3 regions of the Sphingomonas hengshuiensis genome follow, and region 3 is predicted to be linked to each of the others. Evidence: predicted binding sites of a transcription regulator. Region 3 holds the regulator's gene; each other region holds the start of a gene.
The links. Region 3 encodes LexA, which represses DNA repair genes until DNA is damaged. Its sites were predicted from a motif close to GTTCCNCNCTTGTTCT; they were not measured.
Positions count from the first base shown of each region.

Region 1: a site for LexA is predicted at 5,847-5,862, ahead of TS85_RS22610 (ribonucleoside-diphosphate reductase subunit alpha). Genes of this name have one in related genera too.
Region 2: a site for LexA is predicted at 826-841, ahead of recA (recombinase RecA). Genes of this name have one in related genera too.

Region 1 covers NZ_CP010836.1:4,931,400-4,941,807, forward strand. Annotated here, with positions in the region: gene TS85_RS22590 (GH92 family glycosyl hydrolase) at 1-2,051, opposite strand, end outside; gene TS85_RS22595 (iron-containing redox enzyme family protein) at 2,198-3,094, shown strand; gene TS85_RS22600 (SGNH/GDSL hydrolase family protein) at 3,127-4,116, shown strand; gene TS85_RS22605 (cystathionine gamma-synthase family protein) at 4,132-5,448, opposite strand; gene TS85_RS22610 (ribonucleoside-diphosphate reductase subunit alpha) at 5,962-7,893, shown strand; gene TS85_RS22615 (SPFH domain-containing protein) at 7,923-8,405, shown strand; gene TS85_RS24945 (endonuclease domain-containing protein) at 8,402-8,857, shown strand; gene TS85_RS22620 (DUF2171 domain-containing protein) at 9,031-9,300, opposite strand; gene TS85_RS22625 (hypothetical protein) at 9,444-9,779, shown strand; gene TS85_RS22630 (hypothetical protein) at 9,776-10,000, shown strand; gene TS85_RS22635 (hypothetical protein) at 9,997-10,408, shown strand, end outside.
Region 2 covers NZ_CP010836.1:1,599,317-1,609,724, forward strand. Annotated here, with positions in the region: gene TS85_RS07080 (MOSC domain-containing protein) at 39-755, opposite strand; gene recA (recombinase RecA) at 916-1,989, shown strand; gene TS85_RS07090 (glutathione S-transferase family protein) at 2,193-2,819, shown strand; gene TS85_RS07095 (dicarboxylate/amino acid:cation symporter) at 2,865-4,190, opposite strand; gene TS85_RS07100 (M24 family metallopeptidase) at 4,368-5,624, shown strand; gene alaS (alanine--tRNA ligase) at 5,943-8,606, shown strand; gene TS85_RS07110 (c-type cytochrome) at 8,696-9,142, shown strand; gene TS85_RS07115 (cation:proton antiporter domain-containing protein) at 9,148-10,408, opposite strand, start outside.
Region 3 covers NZ_CP010836.1:1,958,645-1,969,052, forward strand. Annotated here, with positions in the region: gene TS85_RS08580 (RcnB family protein) at 1-419, shown strand, start outside; gene TS85_RS08585 (prolyl hydroxylase family protein) at 534-1,253, shown strand; gene TS85_RS08590 (molybdopterin molybdotransferase MoeA) at 1,327-2,511, shown strand; gene lexA (transcriptional repressor LexA) at 2,569-3,249, shown strand; gene TS85_RS08600 (ComEC/Rec2 family competence protein) at 3,243-5,417, opposite strand; gene gltX (glutamate--tRNA ligase) at 5,497-6,927, shown strand; gene TS85_RS08610 (citrate synthase) at 6,953-8,236, shown strand; gene TS85_RS08615 (hypothetical protein) at 8,360-8,590, shown strand; gene TS85_RS08620 (hypothetical protein) at 8,689-8,985, shown strand; gene TS85_RS08625 (sensor histidine kinase) at 9,028-10,408, opposite strand, start outside.

The DNA.
Region 1 (10,408 bases), 2.2 Mb from region 3:
ACCGGATAGAAGCCGAGCGCCGTGAAGACGAGCCACGCCGACATCTGGCCGAGATCGTCATTGCCCGACAGGCCGTCGGGGGTCGGCTTGTACTGGCTGCCCACGATCTGCGTCAGCCGTTCCTGCGTCCGCCACGGCTGGCCGGCAAAGCCGTACAGATAGGCGACATGGTGGCTGGGTTCGTTGCCATGGATATATTGGCCGATCAGCCCGGCAATGTCCTCGGCATGGCTATAGTCGAGCTTCGAGTTGTCGAAATCGAACATCGCATCGAGCTTGCGCACCGCCGCCGCGTCGCCGCCGAGCAGGCGGAACATCGCGGCCTGATCGTGCGGCACGAACCACGAATATTGCCAGGCATTGCCCTCGGTATAGTCGCTGCCATAGTTGATCGCGGTCGGATCGAACGGTTCGCGGAAGCTGCCGTCGCTCAGACGCGCGCGGAGGAAGCCGGTCTTCGCATCGAAGCTGTTGCGCCAGTTGCCGGCACGCTTCTCGAAGGTCGCGGCGACGTCCGCCTTGCCCAGTGCGCGCGCCATGCGGGCGATGGTCCAGTCGTCATAGGCATATTCGACGGTCTTGGACGCCGCCTCGGGCTCCTTGTCGATCGGGACATAGCCGAGCCGCATATACCAATCGAGCCCGCCATAGGGGCCATAGCTCGCGCTCTGCACCATCGCCGCCAGCGCGGCGTCTGCATCGAAGCCGCGCACGCCCTTCAGATACGCGTCGGCGATCACCGGGACCGCGTGATAGCCGATCATCGTCCAGGTCTCGCGCCCATGGAACTGCCAGACCGGGAGGATGCCGAACGGGCTCGCCTGCTGGCTGGCGAGCAGCGAGCGGATGAAGTCGGCGTTGCGGCGCTCGGGCTGGACGAGGAGCAGCAGCGGATGTTCGGCGCGGAACGTGTCCCATAGCGAAAAGGTCGAGTGGAAGGTGAAGCCCTCTGCCCGGTGGACCTGATCGTCGGGCCCGCGATAGCGGCCATCGGTGTCGGAGAAGACGCTGGGCGCCATCAGGCTGTGGTAGAGCGCGGTATAGACGCTGGTCCGCATCGGCGCGGGGGCGTCGATCTGGAGCACGCCGAGTGCCGCCTCCCATGCCGCGCGGGTGCGGGCGCGGATCGCGTCGAAATCGCCGGGCTCGCTGTCGAGATTGGCGATCGCGCCGTCCTCATCGACGCTGGAGAGTGCGACCTTCACTTCAAGCGGCCTGTCGAGCAGCCCGAAATCGAGCCGGGCGACGAGCGCGCGCCCGGCAAGCTGGGCGGCATCGTCGCGGCCGCGCGAGGGGCCCTGGAAACCCTTGTACGGGACTTTCTCCTCGGCGTTGAAAAAGCCATGGCCGGTGAGCGGCGCCGAGGGCCGCATCGCGAAGTACAATTTGCGCGCGGGCGCCCAGCCGCGGGTCTCGCGCATGCCGGTGATCGTGCCGTCGGGGCGGATGCGGACCGAGGACCAGAGCGTCTTGCCCGGATAAGTGTACAGCGCGCTGCGCAGGTCGAGCACCAGATGCGCGGGCGCGCCGGGGGTGAAGCGATAGCGCTGGACCCCGATTCGCGTGCCGGCGGTCATTTCGGCGCGGGTCTGGGCGTCGTCGAGCTGGACGGCGTAATAGCCGGGCGAGGCGGTCTCGCTCTGCTTGGCGTAGCGCGAGCGATAGCCCGAGCGCGGCGTCGCGGGGTCGCCGGGCTCCAGCGGGACGACATCGCCGCGCACCGGCATCACCAGGAAATCGCCGAGGTCCGAATGCCCCGCGCCCGAGAAATGGGTCATCGAGAAGCCCTGGATCGTCGGGTCCTCATAGCGATAGCCCGCCGCGTGCGGGTAGCAGGCGCGGATCTCGCAGCGGGTGTCGGTATCGGGGCTGAGCTGGACCATCCCGAACGGCGCGACCGCGCCCGGAAAGCTATGGCCCTCGCCGCCGGTGCCGATGAAGGGATCGACGCTGGCATAGCCGCTGGGCGGCGCGGTTTGCGCGACGAGCGGCCCCGTGGCGAGCGAGAATGCGGCGAGCGCGGATAATGTCCGGCGAAAAGAGGCGATCATCGCCCACAGCTTAGCGCAGTTTCGCAGCAGTAGAAGCGCCCGCTTCACGATGCCGGATTCGTCCTGATCCAGGTTAGGGGCGGGGCGCGCGTCGGAACAATCGCTTATTTCGGAGGGTTTTGGGGGCCAGCAGGAGTGATACCGACATGGCTAGCCGCCCACACGATTTCGCGCAGGTCGCGGAATCGCAATTTCTGACAGACAGTTTCCAGCGCGGATTGGCGCATTGGAATCGCGAGCGGCTGGAACCCGGATTCCCCAGCAACGACTGGCAGCGCCGGTTCGAGCGCGACGTCAAGATGCAGCGGCTGGAAGGCGGGTTCCTCGAGGAACTGCGCGCCGAGGTGATCGACGAGGCCGCATCGGTGCCGACCGATGTCGAGGGCTTTATCGAGTGGTTCGAGGCACTTAAGGCTGTAGGGCCGGGGCAGGGCGATCCGCTGTTCCCCTGGCTCGCCGAGGATGCCGATCGGGACGAGCTTCGATGGTTCTTCGAACAGGAGGCCGCGGGCGAGGCGGGGTTCGACGACCTGGTCGCGATGACGCAGGTCAAGCTGCCGGTGCGGCCCAAGCTGGAACTGGCGCGCAATTACTGGGACGAAATGGGGCATGGCACCGAAAAGGGCATGCACGGCCCGATGCTCGACGGGCTGGTCGAGACGCTGGCGGTCGAGCCGGTGATCGAGAACACGGTGTGGGAAAGCCTGTGCCTCGCCAATGCGATGACCGCGATGGCGACCAGCCGGCGCTATGCGTGGCATTCGGTGGGGGCGCTGGGCGCGATCGAACTGACTGCGCCGGGGCGCTCGGCGCTGGTCGCCGAGGGGCTGAAGCGCGTCGGGCTGACGCCGAAGGAGGCGCGCTACTTCACGCTGCACGCGGTGCTCGACGTCAAGCATAGCGAGGACTGGAACCGCGAGGCGATCCGCCCCGCCGTCGAGGAAGACCCGGCACGCGCGACGGCGATGGCCGAGGGCGCGCTGATCCGGCTGCGCTGCGGGGCGCGGTGCTTCGAGGCGTATCGCGCGCGGTTGTGGGGATAGCCGACAGGGCGGCGGCGGGCTAGGCTTGGCACATGCTGATCTTCGCGCTGCTCGCCCTTGTTCCTCCCATTCCCGACGACATGCCGATCCCGGTATATGTCGGCGGGCGTGTGACCGCCGACCTGGAGTTCGGCTGGCCCGGCGTTTACTTCGAGGGGCGGTTCCGCGGCAGCGACGTGACCGTCGAGGTCGAAAGCGAGAATGACAGTTTCCGGCTTCTGATCGACGGGACCGAACGCGCGACGCTGCGCGGCGGCGCGGTGCGGTTCACGGTGCGGGATTTGCCCGCCGCCGAGCATGTCGTCCGGCTGGAGAAGCTGACCGAGAGCCAGTCGGGCAAGGCGCGGTTTCGGGGCTTTTTCACGCGGACCGGCCAGCCTGTCCGGGTACGGCCCCGCGCGCGGCAGATCGAAGTCATCGGCGACAGCCACAGCGTTGGCTATGGCGACCTGTCTCCCACGCGCGCCTGCAATGGCGCGCAGGTGCATGACACCACCGATACGCAGGCCGCGTTCGGCCCGTTGCTCGCGAAGCGGCTGGACGCCGATTACCGGGTGATTGCCTATTCGGGCTATGGTGTCGTGCGCAACTATGCCGGGCGCAAGCCGGGCGAGAACCTGCCCTTTCTCTATCCGCGCGCGATCCCCGCCGACGCGGCGCCTGCCGCCGTCGATCCGGCATGGCGTCCGCAGTTGATCGTCATCAACCTGGGGACCAATGATTTCTCGACTTCGCTGCACGCCGGCGAGGCCTGGGCCGACGATGCGGCGCTGCGCGCGGACTGGCGCGCACGCTATGTCGATTTCGTCCGCGCGCTGAAGGTGCGCCAGCCGGGCGCGCGGTTCGTGCTGATGGGCGCGGCCAATTTCATCGCGGACACCCGCGCCGTGGGTGCCGCGACCGGTGCGACCGTGGTGGAAGTGCCCACGCTCGAACTGACCGGGTGCAACTACCACCCCTCGCTCAAGGACCAGCAGGTCATGGCCGGGGTTGTCGAGGCGGCGGCGGGAACGCTGGACTGAACCGCGGGTACGCGCTTAGACCGCCTTCAGCGCCTCCTCGAAATCGGCGATCAGGTCGTCGGCATCCTCGACGCCGATCGAGATGCGGACCAGGTTATCGGTGATGCCCAGCGCCTGCTTGCGCGCCTCCGGCACCGACAGATGGGTCATCCCCGCAGGGTGCGACGCCAGCGTCTCGGTGCCGCCCAGCGAGACGGCGAGCTTGGCGATCCTGAGCGCGTCGAGGAAGGCGAACGCCTCTGTCTCGCCGCCCTTGAGATAGAGCGAGAAAGTCGATCCCGCGCCGGTGCAGTGGCGGCGATAGATATCGGCCTGGCGCGCATCCTCGCCGCGTTCGAGGAAGCCGAGATAGCCGACATGCTGCACCTTTGGGTGCGCAGCAAGGAATTCGCAGACCTTCGCCGCATTCTCGCCGGCGCGGCTCATCCGCAGTTCCAGCGTCTCGAGGCTGCGGAGCAGCATCCAGGCGGTGTTGGGGTCGCAGATCGTGCCGATCGTGTTGCGCATCAGCCGGATGGTGTTGATATGCGCCTTGGTGCCGAGCACGCCGCCCGCGACGAGATCGGAATGGCCGCCGGCATATTTGGTGAGGCTGTACACCACGATATCGGCGCCCTGCTTGAGCGGCTGTGCCCAGAGCGGGCCCAGGAACGTGTTGTCGATCGCGATCGGCGGCTTGTTCTCCCCGGTGAAGATCGCGTCGCGGCTGGCGGCGACCGCCTCGACATCGACCAGCGCGTTGGTCGGGTTGGCGGGGCTTTCGAGATAGATCAGCGCGACATGGCCGGTGGCGGCCTTGGTCAGCACCGCGTCGATTTCCGCGCGCGTCGCGCCCGCCGGGAAATCGAGCCAGTTGACCCCGAACCGGCCGAGGATGCGCGCGACCAGCGTCTCGGTCGCGGCATAGAGGGGGCCCGAATGGACGATCGTGTCGCCGGGCTTGACCATCGACAGGAACAGCGTCGCGATCGCCGACATGCCGCTGGAAAAGGCGAGCGCGTCCTCGGCCTCTTCCCACACCGCCAGCCGATCCTCCAATATCTCCTGGTTCGGGCCGTTGAAGCGCGAATAGACGAGGCCCTCGGCGCCGCCGGGGCGCTTGCCGGTGACGCCTTCGAAATGGCGCTTGCCCGCCGCGGCATTGGGGAAGACGAAGGTCGAGGTGAGGAAGATCGGCGGTTTCAGCGATCCTTCGGACAGCACCGGATCATAGCCGTGGCCCATCATCATCGTGCTGGGCCGCAGCTTGCGCCCGCCGATGCTCTCGACATTGGCCCGGGGGCGGCGGCGCGGGGTGGCGCCGGTCAGGTCGGCTTCGGTTTCGTCGGTCATGCGGGCTCTCCGGGATTTTGTGGTTGGTTATTTTTGTAACGATCCAAAAGCCGATTGGCACCCCGCCCGCGCAGGCCCCAGGGTTACCGCCGCGTTACTCATAGTGGCGGATGATTCCTCCCCCGGAAAATTTTTGCAGTTCGGTGTTCGTTCTCTTGCGTTTACGGAAGGTGCCGGAAGTCCGTGCGTCGCGGCAGTTGGCGGTTTGGCGCGTGCCGCGAACCGAGTCATTTTAGCGACGAACCGTTGACCGGCAGGGCCATTTAGCGGGTTGAACCCGGACTCGGTTTGGCACAATCTGTAGTGGTTGCATTGAGGGGCAAGCTCAAGCACTGGTAGGATCATCGCCGCGATACCATATGCGGACGACAGGTTCCCGTGCGTGGCGCCGGCGCGATGGTCACTTTTTGTTCTCGCGCAATGCGGTGCTGATGGTACGATCACAAACCGCCCCCGAGTCGGAATTAAGCGCCCCTTGCATGGGGCTTGTATGAGTCAGAGGGCGAGAGAGTCATGGAATTCAGGGACAGCGAGACCAGCGTGAACGATACCGTCGCCGAAGCCGCCGCAACCGCGCTGAAAAGCGCCACGGAAACCGTCGCCCAGGCTGCAAAGCCGGGCAAGAAGGACCAGGATTCGCGCACCATCAATCCGCGCCCCTATCCGGTCGAGGTCGACCATAGCCGCGACGCGCTGCTCACCGATTTCGGCAAGGAGACGCTGAAGGACCGCTATCTGCTGCCCGGCGAGAATTACCAGGACCTGTTCGTCCGCGTCGCCTCTGCCTATGCCGACGATGCGGGCCATGCGCAGCGGCTGTACGACTATATCTCGCGGCTGTGGTTCATGCCGGCGACGCCCGTGCTGTCGAATGGCGGCACCGGGCGCGGGCTGCCGATTTCGTGCTTCCTCAATTCGGTGCCCGACAGCCTGAACGGCATCGTCGATACCTGGAACGAGAATGTCTGGCTGGCGTCGCGCGGCGGCGGCATCGGCACCTATTGGGGCAATGTCCGCGGCATTGGCGAGCCGGTCGGCCTGAACGGCAAGACCAGCGGGATCATCCCGTTCGTGCGGGTGATGGACAGCCTGACGCTGGCGATCTCGCAGGGGTCGCTGCGCCGGGGCTCGGCGGCCTGCTATCTCGACGTGAGCCATCCGGAGATCGAGGAGTTCCTCGAAATCCGCAAACCCTCGGGCGATTTCAACCGCAAGGCGCTGAACCTGCACCACGGCGTGCTGATCCCCGATGCGTTCATGGAAGCGGTGCGCGACGGTGCCGAATGGGAGCTGAAGAGCCCCAAGGACCAGTCGGTGCGCGGCAAGGTGGACGCGCGCGCGCTGTTCCAGAAGCTGGTCGAGACCCGGCTGGCGACCGGCGAGCCGTACATCGTCTTCGCCGATCATGTGAACAAGGCGATGCCCAAGCATCACCGCGATTTGGGCCTCAAGGTCTCGACGTCGAACCTGTGCGCCGAAATCACACTGCCCACCGGCAAGGACCATCTGGGCAATGAGCGGACCGCGGTGTGCTGCCTCTCGTCGCTCAACCTCGAAACCTGGGACCAGTGGAAGGACGAGAAGGGCTTTGTCGAGGACGTGATGCGTTTCCTCGACAATGTGCTGGACGATTTCATCGCGCGCGCCGAGCCGGGGATGGAACACGCCGCCTATTCCGCTGCGCGCGAGCGTTCGGTGGGCCTGGGGGTGATGGGCTTCCACAGCTTCCTCCAGGCGCGCGGGCTGCCGTTCGAAGGCGCGATGGCGAAGAGCTGGAACCTGCGCATCTTCAAGCATGTGAAGGCGCAGGTCGACCAGGCATCGATGGCGCTTGCGGTCGAGCGGGGCCCGTGCCCCGATGCCGCCGACATGGGCGTGATGGAGCGTTTCAGCTGCAAGATGGCGATCGCGCCGACTGCGTCGATCAGCATCATCTGCGGCGGCACCAGCGCGTGCATCGAGCCGATCCCGGCCAATGTCTACACGCACAAGACGCTGTCGGGCAGCTTCTCGATCCGCAATCCGTATCTGGAAAAGCTGCTGATCGACAAGAGCAAGAATTCGGAAGCGGTGTGGAACACGATCCTTGAACAGGGCGGATCGGTGCAGCATCTCGATTTCCTCACGCCTGAGGAAAAGGATTGCTTCAAGACCAGCTTCGAGATCGACCAGCGCTGGATCCTTGAACTGGCGGGTGACCGCGCGCCGTTCATCGACCAGGCACAGTCGCTCAACCTGTTCATCCCGGCGGACGTCGAGAAATGGGACCTGCTGATGCTCCATTTCCGGGCGTGGGAATTGGGGATCAAGTCGCTCTATTATCTGCGCTCGAAGAGCATCCAGCGCGCGGGCTTTGCCGGCGGGGTGGAAGCCGACAACACGATCGACCTGCGCCAGATCGAAGTGGAGTCGAAGGATTATGACGAATGCCTGGCGTGCCAGTGAGGCGCGCGCGGCATCGTATAGCCTGAGCCATGAAGCCGCCTTCTATGTCGGTTTGGCTAAAGGACCGGCGGGCGAACCCGCCACTGGGCGGGGAAGGTCGAAGCATGAATCAGAATATCGGATGCACGCTCGCCGCGGCGGTTGTCGGCGTCATCGCACTCGTCCTCGCTATGTTCGTCTATCCGCAATATCGGGTCTATTCGCAGCGCCTTTCGGGCGAGGCCGCGCTGGCAGAAGCGCAATCGTCGCGCCAGGTGGCGATCCTCGAAGCACGGGCGAAAAAGGAAAGTGCGATTCAGCTAGCCGAGGCCGAAGTCATTCGCGCACGCGGCGCGGCCCAGGCAAACGCGATTTTGCAGAATAGTCTGGGCGGGCCCGAGGGCTATCTGCGCTATCTGCAAATTCAGGCTCTGGAATCGAGCAAGGCATCGTTGATCTATGTTCCGACCGAGGCAGGGCTCCCGGTGACGGAGTCGCGCCGCCTGAGCGCCGCGCCTGCACAGGAGCCATGATGGCGGAGCTATGCGATCGAGCCCAGCAATCTGTTCCCGCAGAGCGCGTGGGAAGGGTGAGGGGAAATGGGTGCGGCCTGACCAAGCGCCAGTTGCTGCCCGCCGCCACCGTCCAGCGATCGCGTATCCTGCGTCGCGACGCTAGCGTACCGGAGCAGGCACTATGGGCGGCGCTGCGGCGGGCGTTGCCGGCGGCACGGTTCAGGCGCCAGGTGCCATTTGGTTGCTATCATGCCGATTTTTGCTCGCATGGAGCAAAGCTCATCGTCGAAGTGGATGGGGCGACCCACGTGGCACGCCCTGCGCAGGACGAAGCGCGCACGCGCTTCTTGAACGCAGAAGGCTATCGTGTGCTTCGGTTTTGGAACAATGCGGTGATGGAAAATCTGGACGGGGTGGTTGCTGAGATAGCCCGGCATCTGCCCCCTGCATTGCGTGGGAACGTTGCGTGATACGTTCCTCTCACCCTTCCCACTGCCTACGGCGGCGGGCCCCTTCCCTCTCCCACAAGGGGAGAGGGTGCTTGGGTACCTGCGTCCCTCTCCCCTTGTGGGAGAGGGAGGGAGCGCCGAAGGCGCGGAAGGGTGAGGGGGCCGTGCAGCCCTCCTCGCCCTCCGCGTCCGGTTCAGCCCTCGGACTCTTCCTCTTCGAACGTCACCGCCACGTCGGCATTGGCGCTCAGCCGGACCTTGTCGCCTTCGACTTCGGCGACCAGGCCGAGGGGGATATAATGGTGGTGCCCCGCATGGCTGCCCTCGGCGCCTTCGATCTGCGCGCCGCTGTCCTTCTTGGTCAGCTTGATGCGGTGATGCTCGACCTTGTCGACGGTACCGACATGGACGCCGTCGGCGCCGATGATTTCCATATGCTCGCGGACGTTGCTTTCATGGCCCATGGGGTGTCTCCTTTGGTGGGTTCGGATGGCGTAACGCATAGAAGGGCGGAACGGTGCCCGGCATCGGGCATTCCCCGAATGTGCGCCTTACCTATGGCGGCGCGCGTTTTGCCCGCAATCATACCCATGGATGGGAGACCGTCATGAAGCCGTTCCGTACCGCCCTCGCCTTGTCGGCGCTCGCGCTGCTCGCCGCCTGCGCGACGCAGGTGTCGACCAGCGTCCAGCCCGCCGCGCCGGGGTTCCTGTTCGGGCTGTGGCACGGCTTCATCTTTCCGGTGGCGTGGGTGTTCTCGCTCTTCGTGCCGGACATCGCGGTCTATGCGGTGCCCAACAATGGCGGCTGGTATGATTTCGGCTATTTCCTCGGCATCTGCGTGTTCGGCGTCGGCGCCAATCGCGGGGGCCGGGTGACGCGCATCGTCTATCGCGACCGGATCGTGCGCGAGCGGCCGGGCCGGGTGATCGACCACGAATGACGCGCAGCATCGCCTTGATGGCCGGAGTGGCGGGAGTCGCGGGCGCGGCGGGGCTGGTGACGCTGGTGCGTCCGGCGCTGGCGCGGCGCGCGCTCGGGCTGCCCGAGGCGGAGGCGACGCTGTATGCGCTGCGCATCGCGGGGATGATGCTCTTCGCGCTGGGGCTGTTCCTGGGCGGGTTTGCGACGGTGTTCACGCTGGCGACGGGAGGGGCGTGGTGAGCACGCCTGTCTTCCTACTTCTGGCGTTTGTCAGCGGTACAGTCGCCATTGGCCTGCTCTTCCTGCTTTTCAAGCTGCTCGACCCGCTGCTCGATCCTTTTCTCGGAACTGAATCGAGTTTGCAGCGCCTCCAGCGTCGTCGTGATCGGCGGCTGGCGCGCGGGCAGGACCGCTATTTCGAGGAACTGCGCAGCATTGATTCGGCTATCGCCAGCCATCTGGAGATTCAGCAGGCGAGCGGAGAACGCAAATGGCGGCCACGCCCCGCCACTTGGCTCTTGTTGCCCTGGTCTCTCTTCCTCGGTGGGTGGGTGCTTGGCGTTTTCGCACCGATGGCTGGACTGGGGCCGATTCCGTCCTCGGCCACAAATTTCGGCATGAGCTGGCTGATATTGGTCGGAGCTTCGT
Region 2 (10,408 bases), 360 kb from region 3:
CGCGAACCACACTCTTCTGTTTCGCTACCGCACCCCCCTCAATCCACCACCCGCACCACATCCCCCAGCCGGATCAGCCCCGGCCGCGCCGGCGTCGCGTACAGCCCATAAGCGTTCCCAAAACCCTGCGCGATCGTGCGCAGCACGCGCGGGTCCTTGGCGCCCGTATCGGGGCAAATCGTCGTCAGCACGCAGCGCGCGATCGGGTCGGCGCATTGCACCAGCGCGCCGTCCTCGGGCGGACCGAACGCCAGCCGCAGCCCCTGCCACTCGCCCGGCGACAAATCGCTTTCGATCAACACGTTGGTCCGAAACCGCCGCGGATCGAGCGCCTCGCCATGCGCCGCCTCGACGCGGGCATGGCCCGCGGTCGTCTGGATCGACACCGGCATCGCATCATACACCCCGCGCGCGACCTGGATCAGCGCCACCGGCTCGCCCGCCGCGGTTTCCAGATGCGCGCGCAGCAGCGGGTCGTGGAGCGGCAGCACCGCGCCGTCCGGCGTCTCGACGAGCACCGTCGCGCGCTTCGGCAGCGCGGGGTCGCTGAATCGCGCGGCGTGGAGCACCATCGCGGGCACTTCGCGCGCGGTCAGCCAGGGGAAGCGCGTCCCGTTGGCGGCGCGGACGAACGCATATTGGCGGTCGCCCTCGATCCCCTGCCAGTCGAGTTCGGCGACCGCCAGCGGCTCGCCGGCCATCGACTTGACGGGGAAGCGGTGGAGCGCTGCGACATGGCCGACGATACGGGTCATGCCGCGTCGCTACACGTCCTGCCGGGGCCTGCAAGTCGCGCCGCCGGGAACATTTCGTGAAAATATTTGCGTTCCACTCTTGTTCCACGAGAACAAACGCGATACGAAGCCGTCTTAGATTGAACGCGCACTGCAAAGCTTCTAGCGACGGGGACTATAAATGGCCGCTTCCCTCAAGGTGATCGACAACAAAATGGCTCCTCCCAGCACCGACAAGCAAAAGGCGCTCGACGCCGCGCTCGCCCAGATCGACCGCGCCTTTGGCAAGGGCAGCGCGATGAAGCTCGGGTCGAAGCCGGCGATGCAGGTCGAATCGATCTCGACGGGCTCGCTCGGGCTCGACATCGCGCTCGGCGTCGGCGGGCTGCCGCGCGGGCGCGTGATCGAAGTCTATGGCCCCGAAAGCTCGGGCAAGACCACGCTGGCGCTGCACGTGATCGCCGAGGCACAGCGCGGCGGCGGCACCGCGGCGTTCGTCGATGCCGAACATGCGCTCGACCCGGTCTATGCCAAGAAGCTGGGCGTCAACATCGACGAACTGATCGTGTCGCAGCCCGATACCGGTGAGCAGGCGCTCGAGATCGTCGATACGCTGGTCCGCTCGAACGCGATCGACGTGCTCGTGATCGATTCGGTCGCGGCTTTGGTGCCGCGTGCGGAGATCGAGGGCGAGATGGGCGACACCCATGTCGGCCTCCAGGCGCGGCTGATGTCGCAATCCTTGCGCAAGCTCACCGGCTCGATCAGCCGCTCGCGCTGCATGGTGATCTTCATCAACCAGCTGCGCATGAAGATCGGCGTGATGTACGGCAATCCGGAGACGACGCCCGGCGGCAACGCGCTCAAATTCTACGCCTCGGTCCGCCTCGACATCCGCCGCACGGGCCAGATCAAGGACCGCGAGGACATTGTCGGCAACAGCACGCGGGTAAAGGTCGTCAAGAACAAGGTCGCGCCGCCGTTCAAGCAAGTCGATTTTGACATCATGTATGGCGAGGGCATCTCCAAGATCGGCGAGATCCTCGACATCGGCGTCAAGGCCGGGCTGGTCGAGAAATCGGGCGCGTGGTTCAGCTATGACAGCGTCCGCATCGGCCAGGGCCGCGAGAACGCCAAGACCTTCCTGCGCGAGAATCCGGAGCTGTGCAGCCGGCTCGAAGCCGCGATCCGCAGCCGCACCGATCAGGTTGCCGAGGGGCTGATGGCGGGGCCGGACCCCGAGGACGATCTATAAGAAACTATCGGCCGCTCCGATGGGCATGCGCGCATCGGCAGTGGTCACGGGCACGACCCACGGGAAATCCCGGCGCATTGCCCTGCGCCGGGATTTTCGCTTTTGTCGCGCCCGGGCCAGGGGCATAGAGCGCGCAGAGGGCCGCTATGGGCAAGGTTCGAGAAGTTCCGAACCGTCGCTCTCCCGGCAAGTCAGGAGCCGTCATGACGCTGATCGTCCACCATCTCGAAAATTCCCGCTCGCAACGCATCCTGTGGCTGCTCGAGGAACTGGGGCTGGCCTATTCGGTCAAGCGCTACGAACGCGACAAGAAGACGATGCTCGCCCCGCCCGAGCTGAAACGCGTCCACCCGCTCGGCAAGTCGCCGGTGATCGAGGACGATGGCCAGGTCGTCGCGGAGACGGCGGCGATCGTGGAATATCTGGTCGAGCGCGCCGACGGCCGGCTCGGCGCCCCCGCGCATCGCGACGATGCGCTGCGCTATCGCTTCTTCCTCCATTATGCCGAGGGCTCGCTGATGCCGCCGCTGCTCGTCAAGCTGGTGCTGATGCGCGTGCCGCTGTTCGGCAAGGTGGCGCAGAAGAAGTTCCAGCCGATGATCGACGTCCATCTCGACTATATCGAGGCCGAGCTGGCGCAGCGCCCCTGGTTCGCGGGCGCCGACTTCACCGCCGCCGACGTGATGATGAGCTTCCCGCTCGAAGCCGCCGTGTCGCGCGCGGGCGCGACGCAGGGCCGCCCGCACATCGCGGCATGGCTCGAGAAAATCCACGCGCGCCCGGCCTATCAGGCCGCGCTCGCCGCGGGCGGTCCCTATGCCTATGCCTGACCCGCACGCCGGGGCCGCGCCACGCGACCCCGGCGCCGCACCCGCTCAGGTCTTCGGCTGGGCATAGTCCTGGAAGCTGTCGGCGTCGGTGGTCGGGCCGTGCGGCAGCACCACCGTCTCCTCGGGCGCCTCGGGCGTGTCGAGCTGCCCCTCCCAGCGCGCGACCACGGTCGCCGCGACGGCATTGCCGATCACATTGGTCGCGGTCCGCCCCATGTCGAGGAAATGGTCGACCGACAGGATCAGCAGGATCCCCGCCTCGGGAATGTTGAAATGCGCCAGCGTCCCGGTGATCACCACCAGGCTGGCGCGCGGCACCCCGGCAATCCCCTTGCTGGTGATCATCAGCATCAGCAGCATCGTGATCATCGTCCCCCAGTCGAGCACGATGCCGTACGCCTGCGCGATGAAGATCGACGCGAAGGTCATGTACATCATCGACCCGTCGAGGTTGAACGAATAGCCCAGCGGCAGCACGAAGCTCGCGATTCGCGGCGGCACCCCGAACTTGTCGAGCGCCTCGAGCGTGCGCGGATAGGCGGCTTCGGACGACGCGGTCGAGAAGCCGAGCAGGATCGGATCGCGCAGATAGCGGATCAGCTGCCCCGTCCGCGGCCCCACCACGAGGAAGCACGCCCCCAGCAGCACCGCCCACAGCACGAACAGCCCGAGATAGAAGCTGCCCATGAAGAACAGCAGGTCGCCGACCACGCCCACGCCCTTGGTCGCCAGCGTCCGCGCGACCGCGCAGAACACCGCGACCGGCGCAAACAGCATGACATAGCCGGTCACCGTCAGCATCACGCTGACCAGGGCTTCCAGTCCCTGCAACAGCGGCTTGGCCTTTTCGCCGACCGCCGCCATCCCCACGCCGAAGAACAGCGAGAAGATCACGAGCTGGAGGATGTCGTTGGTCGCCATCGCGTCGATCGCGCTGGTCGGGATCAGGTGGACGAAGAATTTCGCCGCGTCGAACCCCGATCGGTCGACGCCGCTCGACGCCGCGACATCGGGCAACGGCAGGCCCAGCCCGACGCCCGGCTGCAGCAGATTGACGAGGATCAGCCCCAGCGTCAGCGAGATCAGGCTGGCGCACACGAACCAGAAGAACGCCTTCAGCCCCACGCGCCCGATCGCCCCGGTGCCGCCCATATGCGCGATCCCGACGACCAGCGTCGACACCACCAGCGGCGCGATGATCATCTTGATCAGGTGGAGGAACATCTGCGTCGGAATGTCGAGATAGCGCGCAATCTCGGCCAACCGCGCCGTCCCCGCGCCGCCATCGTCATAGGCGTGGTTGAGCCCCCAGCCGATGAACCCGCCGAGCAGCAGCCCCGCCAGAATGAACCACGTCAAACGCTTTCCCACGAACTTCCCCTGACTCGCACGCCATGTCTTCGGCGCGGGCAACGAAGGGGATTGTCGCGGCGCGGTCAAGCCTTGCGTGGGATTGGCGCGCGCTCGGCGGTGCGCGATGGGGGATTGCGGCGCGGCCGAAAGCCGCCCTATCGCGGGGGATACAGGACACGCGCGGGAGATTTTGTGATGCTGAAACTCGATCGTCGGCATCTGCTCGCCGGGGCTGCCGCATTCCCCTTGCTCGGCGTTTCCTCGCTGCTCCGCGCCGCCGAACCCGACCTCGCCGATCTTCAGGACCTGACCACCGACGCGCAGCCGATCGGCGCCGACGAACGCCGTACCCGCATCGCTCGCGCGCAGGCGCTGATGCGCGCGCACGGGATCGGCGCGGTGCTGATCGAGCCGGGGTCGTCGCTGGTCTATTTCACCGGAGTCCGCTGGGGCCGCAGCGAGCGGCTGACCGCCGTGATCCTGCCGGTCGAGGGCGAACCGTGCATCGTCACGCCGTTCTTCGAGGAGCCTTCGGTCCGCGAAAGCCTCGGCATCCCCGCCGAGGTCCGCGTGTGGCAGGAGGATCAGGACCCGCTTGCGGTCGTTGCGGGCTTCCTGCGCGATCGCAAGCTCGCCGCGCGCCCGATCGGCATCGAGGAAACCGTCCGCCATTTCGCCGTCGACGGCCTCGCCCGCGCGCTGCCCCGCGCCCGAATCGTCTCGGCCAATCCCGTCGTGCGCGGCTGCCGGATGATCAAGACCGCGCCCGAAATCGCGCTGATGCAACGCGCCACCGACGTCACGATCGCCGCCTATCGCTGGACCTATCCCCGCGTCGAAGCGGGCATGACCCCGGCGCAGATCGCCGCGCTGATGTCCGCCGCCACCCGCAAGCTGGGCGGCACCAACGACTGGAACCTGATCCTGCTCGGCGAAGCCGCCGCCTATCCGCACGGATCGGGCAAGCCGCAAAAGGTCGTGCCCGGCGAAGTCGTGCTGATGGATTGCGGGTGCAGCGTCCAGGGCTATCAATCCGACGTCTCGCGCAGCTTCGTGTTCGGCACGCCCCGCGCGGAGCAGCGCAAGGTCTGGGACCAGGTCGCGCGCGGCCAGCAGATCGCGCTCGCGGCGGCGCGACTCGGCACGCCAGCGGGGGCGGTCGATGACGCGGTGCGCGGCTATTACACGTCGCTGGGCTATGGCCCCGACTATCGGCTCCCCGGCCTGTCGCACCGCACCGGCCATGGCATCGGCATGGACGGGCACGAGCCGGTCAATCTGGTGCGCGGCGAGAAAACGCCGCTCGCGCCGGGCATGTGCTTCTCCAACGAACCCGGCCTCTATCTGCCCGGCAGCTTCGGCATCCGGCTGGAGGATTGTTTCCACATGACCGAAGCGGGGCCGAAATGGTTCAGCACGCCCCCGCGCTCGATCGACGCGCCGATGGGGTAGGGGGGCGCTGTCGGAGAAATCGCTTCAAATGTAGGATTTCGCCTGCTTCACTCGCGCCATGGCTGCCGACACCCCGCCCGAATCGCCTGCCCCCGCCGCGCGCGCGTCGCGTCGGTGTCGCACAGGTGTCGCGTCACCGGCGCGTCGGCGGCGCCCGTATGGCGCGCAACTGTCGCCTTCCGGTCGCTTCCCCGGCGCCAATCCGCCGCGTCGCGGGCGCGTCGGGCGGGGGACCCCCGTTTCGCCTAAACTTCATCAATTAAGCGGGGTGCAACCGTTTCGCTTGAGTGACACGCCCGCCGCGCTTAAGTCGCTCCCATGACGTCCACCAACGATATTCGCCGCTCGTTCCTCGACTATTTCGAGGGCCAGGGTCATGCCCGCGTCCCGTCCGCACCGCTCGTGCCGCACAATGATCCGACGCTCATGTTCGTCAATGCGGGCATGGTCCCGTTCAAGAACGTGTTCACCGGCCTCGAATCGCGCCCCTATTCGACCGCGACGAGCTCGCAGAAATGCGTCCGCGCAGGCGGCAAGCATAACGACCTCGACAATGTCGGCTATACCGCGCGGCACCACACCTTCTTTGAAATGCTGGGCAATTTCTCGTTCGGCGATTATTTCAAGGAACAGGCGATCCATCATGCCTGGACGCTGCTGACGCGCGAATGGGGGCTGTCGCCCGATCGGCTGACGATCACCGTCTATCACACCGACGACCAGGCATTCGATCTGTGGAAGAAGATCGCGGGCGTGCCCGAAAGCCGGATCATCCGCATCCCGACCAAGGATAATTTCTGGGCGATGGGCGCCGATGGCCCGTGCGGCCCGTGCTCGGAAATCTTCTACGATCATGGCGACCATATCTGGGGCGGCCCGCCGGGATCGCCCGAGGAGGATGGCGACCGCTTCGTCGAGATCTGGAACCTCGTCTTCATGCAGTTCGTCCAGGCGGCGGACCAGATCGTCGGCGACCTGCCGCGCCCCAGCATCGACACCGGCATGGGGCTGGAGCGGATCGCGGCGGTGATGCAGGGCGTCACCGACAATTACGATACCGACACGTTCAAGGCGCTGATCGAGCAATCGGGCGCGCTGTCGGGCTCCTCGACCACCGGCGATAATCAGGCGAGCCACCGCGTGATCGCCGATCACCTCCGCGCTTCGGGCTTCCTCGTCGCCGACGGGGTGCTACCCGCCAATGAAGGCCGCGGCTATGTGCTGCGCCGGATCATGCGCCGCGCGATGCGCCACGCGCATCTGCTCGGCGCGAAGGACCCGCTGATGCACCGGCTGGTGCCGTCGCTGGTCGCCGAAATGGGCGCCGCCTTCCCGGAACTGCTCCGCGCCCAGCCGCTGATCGAGGCGACGTTGCTCCAGGAGGAGACCCGCTTCCGCCAGACGCTCGCCAACGGCCTGCGCCTGCTCGACGAGGCGACGCAGGGGCTGGCGGCGGGCGATACGCTGCCCGGTGCGACCGCGTTCAAGCTCTATGACACGTTCGGTTTCCCTTATGATCTGACCGAGGACGCACTGCGCGCCCAGTCGATCGCGGTCGACCGCGCCGGCTTCGACACTGCGATGGCCGAGCAGAAGCGCGCCGCCCGCGCTGCGTGGAAGGGGTCGGGCGAAAAGGCGTCGGACGAATTGTGGTTCGATATCGCCGACGCGCTCGGCAGCACCGAATTCACCGGCTATTCGGGCACCGAGGGCGAGGGCCAGGTCGTCGCCATAGTCAAGGACGGTGCCCGCGTCGATCGCGCCGGGCCGGGCGAGAGCGTCGTGGTGCTGACCAACCAGACGCCATTCTATGGCGAGAGCGGTGGCCAGATGGGCGATGCGGGCACGATCACCAACGAAAAGGGGCTGATCGCGCAGGTCGACGACACGTCGAAGCCGCTGGGCCGCCTCCACGCGCACCAGACCCGGATCGAGGGTGGCGAACTCGCGGTCGGCGACACCGTCAAGCTGAGCGTCGATGTCGAGCGCCGCGACCAGATCCGCGCCAATCACAGCGCGACGCACCTCCTCCACGCCGCGCTGCGCCACCGGCTCGGCGGGCATGTCTCGCAAAAGGGCAGCCTGGTCGCCGCCGACCGGCTGCGCTTCGATTTCTCGCACCCCTCGGCGCTGAGCCCCGCGGACATCGCGGTGATCGAGGCCGATGTGAACGCGCAGATTCGCCATAACGAAAGCGTCGGCACGCGGCTGATGACCCCCGACGACGCGATCGCGGCGGGTGCGATGGCGCTGTTCGGCGAGAAATATGGCGACGAGGTCCGCGTGCTCTCGATGGGGCGCGGAACCGACGTCTCCTATTCGGTCGAGCTGTGCGGCGGCACCCATGTCAATGCGACGGGAGACATCGCGCTGTTCAAGATTGTCTCCGAAAGCGCGGTATCGAGCGGGGTCCGCCGGATCGAGGCGCTGACCGGCGAGGCGGCGCGGCAATGGCTGGTCGCCCGCGACGAGCGGCTGCGCGAGGCGGCATCGGTGCTGCGCAGCGCCCCCGACGAAGTGCCGGCGCGCGTCGCGGCACTGGTCGAGGATCGCCGCAGGCTCGAGCGCGAGCTTGCCGATGCCAAGAAGGCGCTCGCAATGGGCGGCGGCGGTGGCGCTGCGGCGCCGGCGGGGCCGGAACTGGTCGGCGGGGTGAACTTCGTCGGTCAGGTGATCGACGGTCTCGATCCCAAGGCGCTGCGCGGCGCCGTGGACGAGGCCAAGGCGCGGATTGGTTCGGGCGTGGTCGCGTTGGTCGCGGTCAATGAAGGCCGCGCCTCGGTCGCGGTCGGTGTCACCGCCGACCTGATCCCGGCCCAGAGCGCCGTCGAGCTGGTCAAGCGCGCGGTTGCGGCGCTGGGCGGGCAGGGCGGCGGCGGTCGTCCCGACATGGCGCAGGGCGGCGGGCCCGAAGGCGACAAGGGCGCCGAGGCGCTGGCTGCGGTACGCGGGGCGCTCGCCGCGGAGACCGAAGCGGCCTGACCGGCGTTGATCCTGCGCAAGGGGCGGCGCGCGTACGGAGGCTATCGGCGTGTCGTGCCCCGCAGGTGGGGCGGTTTGGGGTATTCGCCATGAAGCCGGTTCTGCTCGTCCTCGTCTCTGCTGCGGCCGTCTCGCTCTCCGCCTGCGGGTCACAACCGGCGGCGGAGCAGCCCTCGGCCACCGCCTCGCCGGTGGCGGCAGCGACCCCGGTCGCGCCTCCTCCAGCGGCGAAGACCGCGTCCGCCGCGCCCGCGCTCTTCGCCCAATGCGCGGTCTGCCACACCGCGACCAAGGACGGGAAAGCCGGAATCGGCCCGAATCTCTGGGGCACCGCGGGCCATCCGGCGGCGCAGAAACCCGGCTTCGCCTATTCGCCCGCGCTCAAGGCGGCGGGGCTGGTCTGGGACGATGCGACGCTCGACAAATGGCTGCAAAAGCCACAGGCGTTCGTCCCCGGCACCAAAATGGTCTTCGCAGGCGTACCCGACGCGGCAAAGCGCGCTGAGCTGATCGCCTATCTCAAGACGCTGGGGTAGCCGTGTCAGGCCGGCACGTCGCCACTGCGCAGCCGCCGGATGCGCGGCTCGCGGTCCAGCCCGCCGGCTTCCTTGATCGATTTGCGCATCTCGTCGCGCATGCCGTGGATCGATGCGATCACCGGGCCGACGGCGATTCCCATGTCGACCAGCACCGCCTCGGAAAGCTGGAGCGAGCTTTCGAGCGTCTCGGGAACGGCATCGCTCACCCCGGCACGGTACAGTTCGGCGGCATGGTTGGCGTCGCGGGCCCGGGCGATGATCGGCAGGTCGGGCACCCAGCCGCGCACCCGCTTCGCCAGCCGCACCGTCAGCACCGGATCGTCCATCGTCAGCACCAGCGCCTTGGCATGGCCCAGCTTGAGCTGGTCGACCAGCTCGGTGCGCGTCACGTCGCCGAACAGCACCTTGTAGCCCTCGCGCCGGGCGGCGTTCACATTGTCGATATCGGCATCGACGCCCAGATAGGGCAGGCCGTGGCGGCGCAGCATGTCGGCGACGGTGCGCCCGACGCGGCCAAAGCCGATCACCACGGCACCCGGCCCGGCTTCGTCGATCGCGACGCTATGGTCCTCGTGCTTCGCCTGCCGATCGATCGCGCCGGAGATGACCTGCCCCGCCTTGGCGAGCAGCGGCGTCGCGGTCAGCCCGATCGCGGTCACCGTCGTCCAGAAGGCGGCGGTCGCCGGCAGGATCAGCCCCGCCGCACCCGCCACGCCCAGCACGATCAGCGTCGTCTCGGACGGGCTCGCCATCAGCACCCCGGTTTCCGCCGCCACCCCGGTCCGCGCACCCGACAGCTTGAGCAGCCCGGTGGTGACCGCGGACTTGACCACCATCACCAGCATCGTCGCGCCCAGCAGCGCCGCCCAGTTGCTCGCGACGAAGCCCAGGTCGAGCCGCATCCCGACGGTGATCAGGAACACGCCCAGCGCCAGCCCCTTGAACGGCGCCGTGATCGCTTCGACCTCACCGTGATATTCGGTCTCCGCGATCAGCAGCCCGGCGATCAGCGCGCCGACGATCGGCGACAGTCCCGCTGCGCTCGTCGCCAGGCTGGCCGCGATCACGACGAGCAGGCTGGCCGCCAGGAACAATTCGGGGCTCTTGGTCCGCGCCGCCTGCCCGAACATTCGGGGCAGCAGGAAGCGCCCGCCGATGAACAGGATCGCGACTGTGACCGCGCCATAGCCCAGCGTCCGCCCCAGCGAGATCCAGCCATCGGCGCTGGCATTGGGCGCCAGCGCACCGAGGGTGAAGATGATC
Region 3 (10,408 bases):
GGAATGGCGGCAATCGCGGCCAATATGATCGCGGCAATCCCGGCTGGAACGGCGGGCGCGGCCAATATGACCGCAACAACCGCAGCTGGAACGATCGCAACGGCGGCCGCTGGAACAACAGCTGGCGCAACGACCGCCGCTATGACTGGCGCGGCTATCGCACCAGCAACCGCAGCCTCTATCGCCTGCCGCGCTACTATGCCCCCAATGGCTGGGGCTATGGCTATCGCCGCTTCTCGATCGGGTTCACGCTCAATTCGATCCTGTTCTCGCAGCAATATTGGATCAACGATCCCTATTATTACCGGCTTCCCGAAGTCGACGGCCCGTATCGCTGGGTGCGCTATTACAATGACGCGCTGCTCGTCGATATCTACACCGGCCAGGTGGTCGACACGATCTACGACATCTTCTGGTAAGCGCACTCGCGCTGTTGCCGGCAAGACCTGGGGGCCTGGCGGAAACGCCGGGCCCTTTTGCCGTGCCCTCTTGCAATCCGCGCGGCGCCGCGCGAATTCGCTTTCGTGAGCAATATCATCATCGGCAAGGTATCGGGCAGCGCCTCCCCCGCCCGCGCGAAGATCGGTCGCGACGTCGCCGCGCGGCTCGATGCCGACCCCGCGGTCCGCCGCGCCAAGGTCGAGACGGCGCAGATGTACACCGTCCCCGGCTTTTTCGACGATGCCGAATGCGACATGCTGATCCAGATGATCGACAGCAATTCGCGCCCGTCGACGCTGCTCGCCTCCAGCGAGGACCCCGAATACCGCACTTCCCACAGTTCGGACCTGTATCGCTGGGACGAATCGATCTGGGCGATCGACCAGCGCATCGCCGCGTTGCTCGGCATACCCGGCGACCATGGCGAGACGCTCCAGGGCCAGCGCTATGCCGTGAACCAGCAGTTCCGCGCGCATTGCGACTATTTCCACGAAACCAGCGATTACTGGCCAAAGATGCAGGAGACCGGCGGCCAGCGCACCTGGACCGCGATGGCCTATCTCAACGACGTGCCCGAAGGCGGCGCAACCTGGTTCCCCCGCGCCGGCATCCGCTTCAAGCCGAAGCGTGGGCTGCTCGTCGTGTGGAACAACATGGCGGCGGACGGCGCCCCCAATTACGATACGCTCCACGAAGGGATGCGCGTGCTGGAGGGCATGAAGTACATCGTAACAAAATGGTTCCGCGAAGAGCCATGGATCCGCGACATCATCCCCACCTACACCTCGCCGGGGATCGAGAACGCGAACTGAGGCGCCCTGCCCCGCGCACGCTCCACCTACTGAGCGCTTGCGTCGCCGCACCGAACCGGCACAAGCGCCGGCGATGACTCCGCTCCTCCCCGTCGCCGAAGCCCAGTCGCGGCTGCTCGCGCTCGCCACGCCGTTGCCGCCCGAGGCCACCCCGCTCGCCCGTGCGCTAGGCCATTGGGCGGGACAGCCGGTCACGGCCCGCCGCACCCAGCCCGACGCCGATCTCTCGGCGATGGACGGCTATGCGATCCGCTTCGCCGACCTGCCCGGCCCCTGGACCGTGATCGGCGAGAGCGCCGCGGGGCGCCCCTTCGCGGGCACCGCGAGCCCCGGCGAGGCAGTGCGCATCTTCACCGGCGCGATGCTCCCCGCCGGCACCGACACGGTGCTCGTCCAGGAGGAAGCGCAGCGCGAAGGCACCGCACTGGCGCTTGCCGGCGAGGGGCCGCAATATCTCCGCCGCAATGTCCGCGCGCGCGGGCTCGATTTCCACGAAGGCGATGTGCTCATCGCGGCAGGCGAGCGCATCACCCCCGCCCGGCTCGCACTCGCCGGGGTGGCGGGGCATGCGACGCTTCCGGTGGCGCGGCGCGTCCGCGTGGCGGTCGCCGCGACGGGGGACGAACTCGTCCCACCCGGCACGCCGCTATCCCCCGGCCAGTTGCCCGAGACCAACCGGCTGATGCTCATGGCGCAACTCGCCGATCTGCCGGTCGACCTGATCGACCTCGGCATCCTTCCCGACGACATGGCGACGCTGACCGCAGCTTTCGCAGGCGTCGATGCCGATCTGCTGGTCACCAGCGGCGGCGCGTCGGTGGGCGATCACGACCTCGTCCGCCCGGCGCTCGCGGCGGCGGGGGCGGCGCTCGATTTCTGGCGCGTCGCGCTGCGCCCCGGCAAGCCGGTGATGGCGGGCCGGATGCGCAACACCGTGGTGCTCGGGCTGCCCGGCAACCCCGTCTCGGCGTTCGTCACCGCCATGCTCTTCGTCCGCCCGCTGGTCGCGCGGATGGCCGGAGCCGGCAACCCCCTCCCCGTCCCGCGCCCGATCCTGCTCGGCGCGCCCCTCCCCGCCAACGGCCCCCGCGCCGATTATCTGCGCGGGGCCATCGTCGACGGGCGGGCCGTCGCACCGCCGCTTCAGGACAGCGCGATGCTGCGCACGCTCGCCGCCGCCGACTGCCTGATCCTCCGCGCGCCGGGCGCGCCGGCGGCAAATCCGGGCGACTCGGTGGAAATCCTCAGCATCGCTTGACAAGCGGGAGGAACATTGCATAAACGTTCCCAGTCTGTTCTAGACGGAGGAACCCCGATGCTCACGCGCAAGCAGCACGAGCTGATCTGCTTCATTTCCGATCGCCTCAATGAAACCGGCGTATCGCCCTCTTTCGAGGAAATGAAGGAAGCGCTCGACCTGAAATCCAAGTCGGGGGTCCACCGGCTGATCAGCGCGCTCGAGGAACGCGAGTTCATCCGGCGCCTGCCCAACCGCGCTCGCGCGCTCGAAGTGTTGCGTATGCCCGAACGCGGCGAAACCAGGAAGCCGGCACCGCGGAAAGAGCCTGCGCTACTATCAACTTCATCAACTTCGGCCCCGCCGCGCGCCGCGAACGACGTCGTCGAGATCCCGCTCCACGGGCGGATCGCCGCGGGTACCCCGATCGAGGCGCTCGAAGGATCGACGATGCTGCCGGTGCCCGCCGCGCTGCTGGGCGCAGGCGAGCATTATGCGCTCGAAGTCGCGGGCGATTCGATGGTCGAGGCGGGCATATTGGACGGCGATTACGCGCTGATCCGCCGCACCGAGATTGCGCGCGACGGCGAGATCGTCGTGGCGCTGATCGACGATACCGAAGCGACGCTCAAATATTTCCGCAAGGAAGGCGCGATGGTCCGGCTCGATCCGGCCAACCGCGCCTATGACGCGCAGCGCTATCGCCCCGATCAGGTGCGGGTGCAGGGCAAGCTGGCGGGGCTGCTCCGCCGCTATTGAGGCGGGGCGTCCGGGCGGCGGCGCGTCATCGCTCTGCGGGGCCGATCGTGCCGCGCCGCTCCGGGTGCAGCTTCGAACGGTGGCTGGACCGTCGGCGGGTCGATCCACGGATGGTGCCCGCCCGACCGCACCGTAACCACGCGCGGCCCGGCGAAGCTAATCGCGACCCCACCGCTATGCGCCAGCGTGACACGGTCGAGCGCCGTCCAGCGGGGGTGGCACCCCGGCGGCAAGCGGCGTTCGCTCACGACGAGGTCCGATGCGGCACAGGTCGCGATCATCGCCTTCCACGGCACCAGATAGCCGCTGCGCGTGGCGGCGACTCGCCACCGCCGCCCGCCGCGGGTCACGTCGATCAGGCACAGATCGGCGCTGCACCGCGCCTCGGGCTGGTCGGCAAGGAGCGCGAGCGCATCGTCCTCGACCCCGCCATTCTCGCCGAGCATCGCCCGCGTATAGTCCCCGGCCCGATCGCGCAGCAGAGCGAGTCCGCCATTCGCGGTACGGATCGCCAGATGCCGCCCGTCGCCGGTGACGAGCAGGTCGGGCGCCGGGGTGAGCAGCGCCCAGCCCGCCCCGATCGCCAGCGGCACCAGCCCGCCGATCCGCACCCGCGTCCGCCACAGCGCAAGCCACAGCCCACCCGCGACCATCAGCGCATAGGCCCCGCCGGGCATCGCCGGCAGCGCGGCGACCGCGCCGGGCGCCGATGCCGTGACATGCGCCAGCCCCAGCAACAGGTCGAGCGCCCGCGCCGTCAGCCACCACGCCGGCGCCCCGATCCCGACCAGGTCCAGCGCGAGCGCCAATGCCTCGAGCGGCATGATCACGAACGTCGTCAGCGGAATCGCGACGATGTTCGCCAGCGCGCCGTACAGCCCCGATTTGTGGAAATGGAACAGCGCGATGGGCATCAGCGCCGCCTCGACCGCGACGCCGGTGAGCAGGAGCGAGCAGAGCCCGCGTCCGATCCCGCGCCACCGCGCCTCGTCGCGGGCCAGGAACCATGCCCGCACCCGCGGATGCTCGTGGATCGTGACGATTGCAGTGACCGCGGCAAAGCTGAGCTGAAAGCTCGGCCCCGCCAGCGACTCGGGCCAGAGCAGCAGCACGATCGTCGCCCCGGCCGCGACCAGCCGCAGCGTGAGTGCCTCGCGCCCCAGGCTGAGCGCCAGCAGCACGAGCAGCGCGGCAACGCACGACCGGATCGTCGGCACTTCCGCACCGGTGAGCAGCGTATAGCCGATCGCCGCCAGCGCCCCGCCCCCCGCCGCAACGAGCGGAAGCCGCCAGCGCAGTGCCAGCGTCGGGCTGAGCGAGAGCAGCCGCAGCACCACCAGCATCGCCGCCGCGGTCACGGCGGTGACGTGCAGCCCGCTGACCGACAGCAAATGGCTGAGCCCGGCGCGTTGCATCGCCTCCGAATCGTCCTGGGTGATCGCGCCACGGTCGCCGGTGGCGAGCGCGCTGGCGATTCCCCCCGCGCTGCCCGCGATCCGCGACTCGATATGCGCCGACAGCCGGGCGCGCAGGTCGGCACCCGGCGCAGCGCCGGGGCGCAGCACCTGCACCGGCGCAAAGCCCTTGCCCGTCGCGCCGAGCCCGGCGAACCACGCCGCGCGCGCAAAATCATAGGCGCCGGGGACCGAGGGCGGCGCGGGCGGCATCAGCCGCGCCCTGAGGCGGACCAGCGCGCCAGTGGCGATGCCAGCCGGCGCATCGCCCTCCGCCAAATTCACCCGCAGCTTGCGCGGCAGGTCGCTTCGCCCGACCGGCGCCAGCGTCAGCCGCACCATCTCGCGCGCCGGCAGCGCCTCGACTCGCACCACGGTCCCGTCGAGCGTCACCATTGCGGGCCGCGCCAATACGGGCGCCGCCACGCGCTCCGCCCGCCACCAGATCAGCGCGCAACCCAGCGCGACCGCCAGCGCCGCCACCGCCAGCACGCGCGGTGCCCGCCCCCGCCCCGCCGTCGCCACGCCGATCAGCGCGAGCGCCGCCGCAGCCGCGATCAGCGCACTCCATCGCGCCGCATCGGGCAGCCCGAACCACGCCGCGATCCCCAGCCCCAGCATCACCGGCAGCCACAGCACAAGCTGATCGCGTTCGGCCTCCAGCCAGCATTCGACTGCGTCCGACGCCTGGCGCAATGCCGCCCCCGCCCCCATTTGAAGGGCGGACACCCCCGTGCTAGGGGCCTCGGCGGCTGAATGGGCCATCGATCTTATTGTCTGGGAGCAAGCGCGGTTGAGCGCAACATCTGATACCGGCACCGTAACGGATGTCGTCACGCGCTTCGCGCCTTCGCCTACCGGCTTCCTGCATATCGGAGGGGCACGGACGGCGCTGTTCAACCTTCTCTATGCGCGGCATCACGGGGGCAAGTTCCTGCTGCGGATCGAGGACACCGATCGCGCCCGCTCGACCGAGCCCGCCATCGCCGCGATTCTCGACGGGATGCGCTGGCTGGGGCTCGACTGGGACGGCGAAGAGGTCTTCCAGTTCGCCCGCGCCGAGCGCCATGCCGAGGTTGCGCACCAGTTGCTGGCCAAGGGCCATGCCTATAAATGCTTCGCCACCGCCGAGGAGCTGGAGGCGATGCGCGCCGAGCAGCGCGCGAACAAGCTGCCGCTGCGCTATGACGGACGCTGGCGCGACCGGCCGGAGAGCGATGCCCCGGCAGGTGCCCCCTTCGTCATCCGGCTGAAGGCGCCACGCGAAGGCGCGGTCACGATCGACGATCGCGTCCAGGGCGCAGTGACGGTCAACAACGCCGAGCTGGACGACATGGTCCTGCTCCGCTCGGACGGCACGCCCACCTATATGCTCGCGGTCGTCGTCGACGATTATGACATGGGCGTCACCCACGTCATCCGCGGCGACGATCACCTCAACAACGCCTTCCGCCAGCTCGCGCTGATCCGCGCGATGGATTGGCGCGAGCCGATCTATGCGCATATCCCGCTGATCCACGGATCGGACGGAGCGAAGCTGTCGAAGCGCCACGGCGCGCTGGGGGTCGACGCCTATCGCGACGATATGGGCATTTTGCCCGAAGCGCTGTCCAATTACCTCCTCCGACTCGGCTGGGGACATGGCGATGATGAGGTCATCAGCCGCGACCAGGCGATCGAATGGTTCGATCTGGGCGGGGTCGGCAAGTCGCCGTCGCGCTTCGACCTGAAGAAGCTCGAGAACCTCAACGGCCTCTATATCCGCGCCGCCGACGATGCCCGGCTCGCCGATCTGGTGGCGCCGCGCTTGGGCGTCGCGCTGTCCGAGTCGCAGCACGACCTTCTGCGCCGCAGCATGGCCTCGCTGAAGCCAAGGGCCGCGAATCTGGGCGAATTGGCCGATGGCGCGGGCTTCCTGTTTCGCAGCCGCCCACTGGAATTGGACGAAGGCGCGGCGGCTCTGCTAGAGGGCGAGGCGCGGACGTTTCTGGCTCAGTTGCACACCGCGCTTGACGGCGTGGAAGCCTGGGATACGGAGGCGCTCGAAGCGGCGGTTCGCGCCGTCGCGGAAGATGCGGGGGTCAAGCTCGGCGCCGCTGCGCAACCGTTGCGCGCAGCACTCGTTGGGCGGCGTACCTCGCCTGGTATCTTCGACGTCCTGGCATTGCTCGGACGCGAGGAGAGCCTGGCCCGTATCGCAGACCAGATGACCGTTCCCGCCTGACCGCGGGACTAGCAAGGACGACACTATGAGCGACACCGCGAAGCTGCAGGTTCCGGGGAAGGACGTCGAATATTCGATCCTGACGGGCAGCACCGGCCCCGATGTCGTCGATATTCGCAAGCTCTATGCCCAGACGGGCATGTTCACCTACGACCCCGGCTTCACGTCGACGGCATCGTGCGAATCGGGGCTGACGTTCATCGACGGCGATGAGGGCGTATTGCTCCATCGCGGCTATCCGATCGGCCAGCTCGCCGAAGAGTCGAGCTTCATGGAAGTCAGCTACCTCCTGCTGAACGGCGAACTGCCGAACCAGGGCGAGCTGAACAAGTTCACGCATACGATCAGCCGCCACACCATGCTCCATGAGCAGCTGGCGACCTTCTATCGCGGCTTCCGTCGCGACGCGCATCCGATGGCGATCATGTGCGGCGTGGTCGGCGCGCTGTCGGCTTTCTATCACGATTCGACCGACATCACCGATCCGACCCAGCGCATGATCGCGAGCCACCGGCTGATCGCGAAGATGCCGACGATCGCGGCGATGGCGTACAAGTACAGCGTCGGCCAGCCGTTCCTCTATCCGCAGAACGATCTGAGCTACACCGGCAATTTCCTGCGCATGACCTTCGGCGTCCCTGCCGAGCCGTATGAAGTCAATCCGGTGGTGGAGAAGGCGCTCGACCGCATCTTCATCCTCCATGCCGATCACGAGCAGAACGCCTCGACCTCGACGGTGCGGCTGGCCGGTTCGTCGGGCGCGAATCCGTTCGCGTGCATCGCGGCCGGCATCGCCTGCCTGTGGGGCCCCGCGCATGGCGGCGCCAACGAAGCCGCGCTCAACATGCTCCACGAGATCGGCCGCCCCGAGCGCATTCCCGAGTTCATCGCGCGCGCCAAGGACAAGAACGATCCGTTCCGTCTGATGGGCTTCGGCCACCGCGTGTACAAGAATTACGATCCCCGCGCGACCGTGATGCAGAAGACCGTGCGCGAAGTGTTCGCTGCGCTGAACGTCAGCAACCCGGTGTTCGAAGTCGCGCTTCAGCTCGAGGAAATGGCACTCAAGGACGATTATTTCGTCGAGAAGAAGCTGTTCCCGAACGTCGACTTCTATTCGGGCGTGATCCTGTCGGCGATCGGCTTCCCGACGACGATGTTCACCGCGCTGTTCGCGCTGGCCCGCACCGTCGGCTGGGTCGCGCAGTGGAACGAGATGATCTCGGACCCCGAGCAGAAGATCGGCCGCCCGCGCCAGCTCTACACCGGCCCGACCGAGCGCGATTACGTGCCGATCACGAGCCGCTGAACGCCCTCACCCGCGTAGAGTCCCGCCCCGTCGCCCCTTCAGGGCGGCGGGGCGGAGTTGTTTCGGGGCATTTCTCCGCGACATGTGGTACCCGGCTGTATCGATCCACGAGCGGAGCCCGCGATGCGCCAGACGATCCTGATCCTTGCCGGCCTGCTAGCGATTCCTTTCGGGGCGCTGTTCGTGCTCCAGGGGCTCGGTATGGTCCGCTGGCCGAGTTCCAGCTTCATGATCGACAGCCGGACCTGGGTGCTGCGCGGCGCGATCCTCGCCGTGCTGGGCGCGGTGCTGGTCGGCGGCGCGCGCTTGGTGCCGACCCGCGCCGAACGCAAGCGAAGCCGCCGGCGCGACTAGCCGCGCCTCCTTAACCTCAGCCGACAAGTCGGTTCAGCAAGCGCACCGACGGCCTCTGCTATTCCCGTCTCCACCATAGACGAGAGAGGGAAGCAGAGATGAAGATCGCCCAGCTTATCGCAGTCGCCGGCCTTGCCTTTGCCGGGATTGCCAGCGCCGCCACCCCCGCGGCCGCAGCGCCGACCCATGCCGGCGCCAGCACCTTGGTCGCCAGCGTGCAGAGCCACGGCTATCAGCGCGGCGACCGCTATGACCGCCAGCGCTATGACCGCCATCGCCGGGGCTGGGATCGTGGCCGCCATCATGCGGGGAACCGGCGCTACAGCCGCTCGCGCAAGGCGTGCTGGAACGAATGGCGCCGCGGCCATCGCGTGACGGTCTGCCGCCGCCGCTAGTCTGGCAACCAAGGGCGTCCGCGGTGCGGGCGCCCTTTTCGCTCACGCATCGCGCCAGGGAAGCGTGAACACGAAGCGCGCGCCCATTCCGAGCGCGCTGTCGACCGTGAGGTCGCCGCCCATCGCCCGCGCCAGCCGCCGCGCGATGTAGAGCCCCAGCCCGCTGCCGCCGGGCTCGTTCGGGTCGACACGCCCGAACTTCTCGAAGATGCGCTGCTGGTCTTCGGGCGCGATCCCCTTGCCCTGGTCGGCGACGATCACGCAGCCCATGTCGCCGTCGCGCTCCAGCCGGATCCACACCATCCCGCCCTGCGGCGAATAGCGCACGGCATTGCCGATCAGATTGACCAGCACCTGGAGCGCGCGACGGAACTCGCCCGTCACCGGCACGGTCTCGTCCATCGCCGGCTTGTCGATCCGCACTTCGCCCTGCGCCGCCCGCACCGCGAGCAGACCGCCCGCGCGGCGGGCCACATCGGCCAGGTCGATTGGCTCGGCACTCGTAGTGAAATCGTCGCGCTCGATCGCCTGCAAATCGACCAGATCGTCGACCAGCCCGAGCAGATGGCGCCCCGCATTGGCGATGTCGCCGGCATATTCGGCATAGTCCGGCTTGAGCGGCCCTTCGGTCTGCGCATTGATCGAATCGGCGTTGGCGATGATCTTGCCCAGGGGCCCACGCAGCGCGCGGTCGAGCCGCTGGCTGAACGAATTGGGAAAGCCGCCAAAGGGCGCGGCGGGTGCGGGCACCGGCGCATCGATCTTGGGCGGCGGCGGCGTGGGATCGAGCATGTGCGCCGCGCCGACGAACCCGGCGAAGCGCCCGCCCGCATCGGTACGCGGCGTAGCGCCCAGCCGCACCATCCGCCCGGTGCCGCGCAACTCGGCCTGCTGACGATCGAAACGCGTCTGCGCGGCGACGGCGGTCAGGATCGGCAGGTTGCCGGCGTCATCATGCGCCAGGCTGAACAGCCGGGTCAGCGGCTGGCCAAGCATCGCACTCGAATCGAAACCATAGCGTGCGCCCGCCTCGATCGAGAGGAAGGTGATGCGCAGCGATGCGTCGGTTTCCCACAGCCAGTCGGCGGAGGAGCGGAAGAAATCGCCGTCGCGGTCCGATTCGGTCCCCGGCGCGCGCCACACCGGGCGCGGACGCCAGCCGCTGACCTCCAGCCGGACGCCGCCGCGATCGGGCTCGGCACGGACCCAAAGCTCGAGATCGTCTTCGCCATCGGCGGCGATCACGTTGCGCGAAATCGCGATCCCCAACCGCTGCGAGAGCCGTGCCAGCGTCGCGATCTGCGGCACCGCCAACGGGCCGCCGATCAGGCCCCCGGCGCGATCGTTGAGTTCGTACAGCCGCGTCTCGGCCTCGACCAGCCGCCCGTCGGGGTCGAGTCGCCCGATCGCCAGCGGCAGCGCG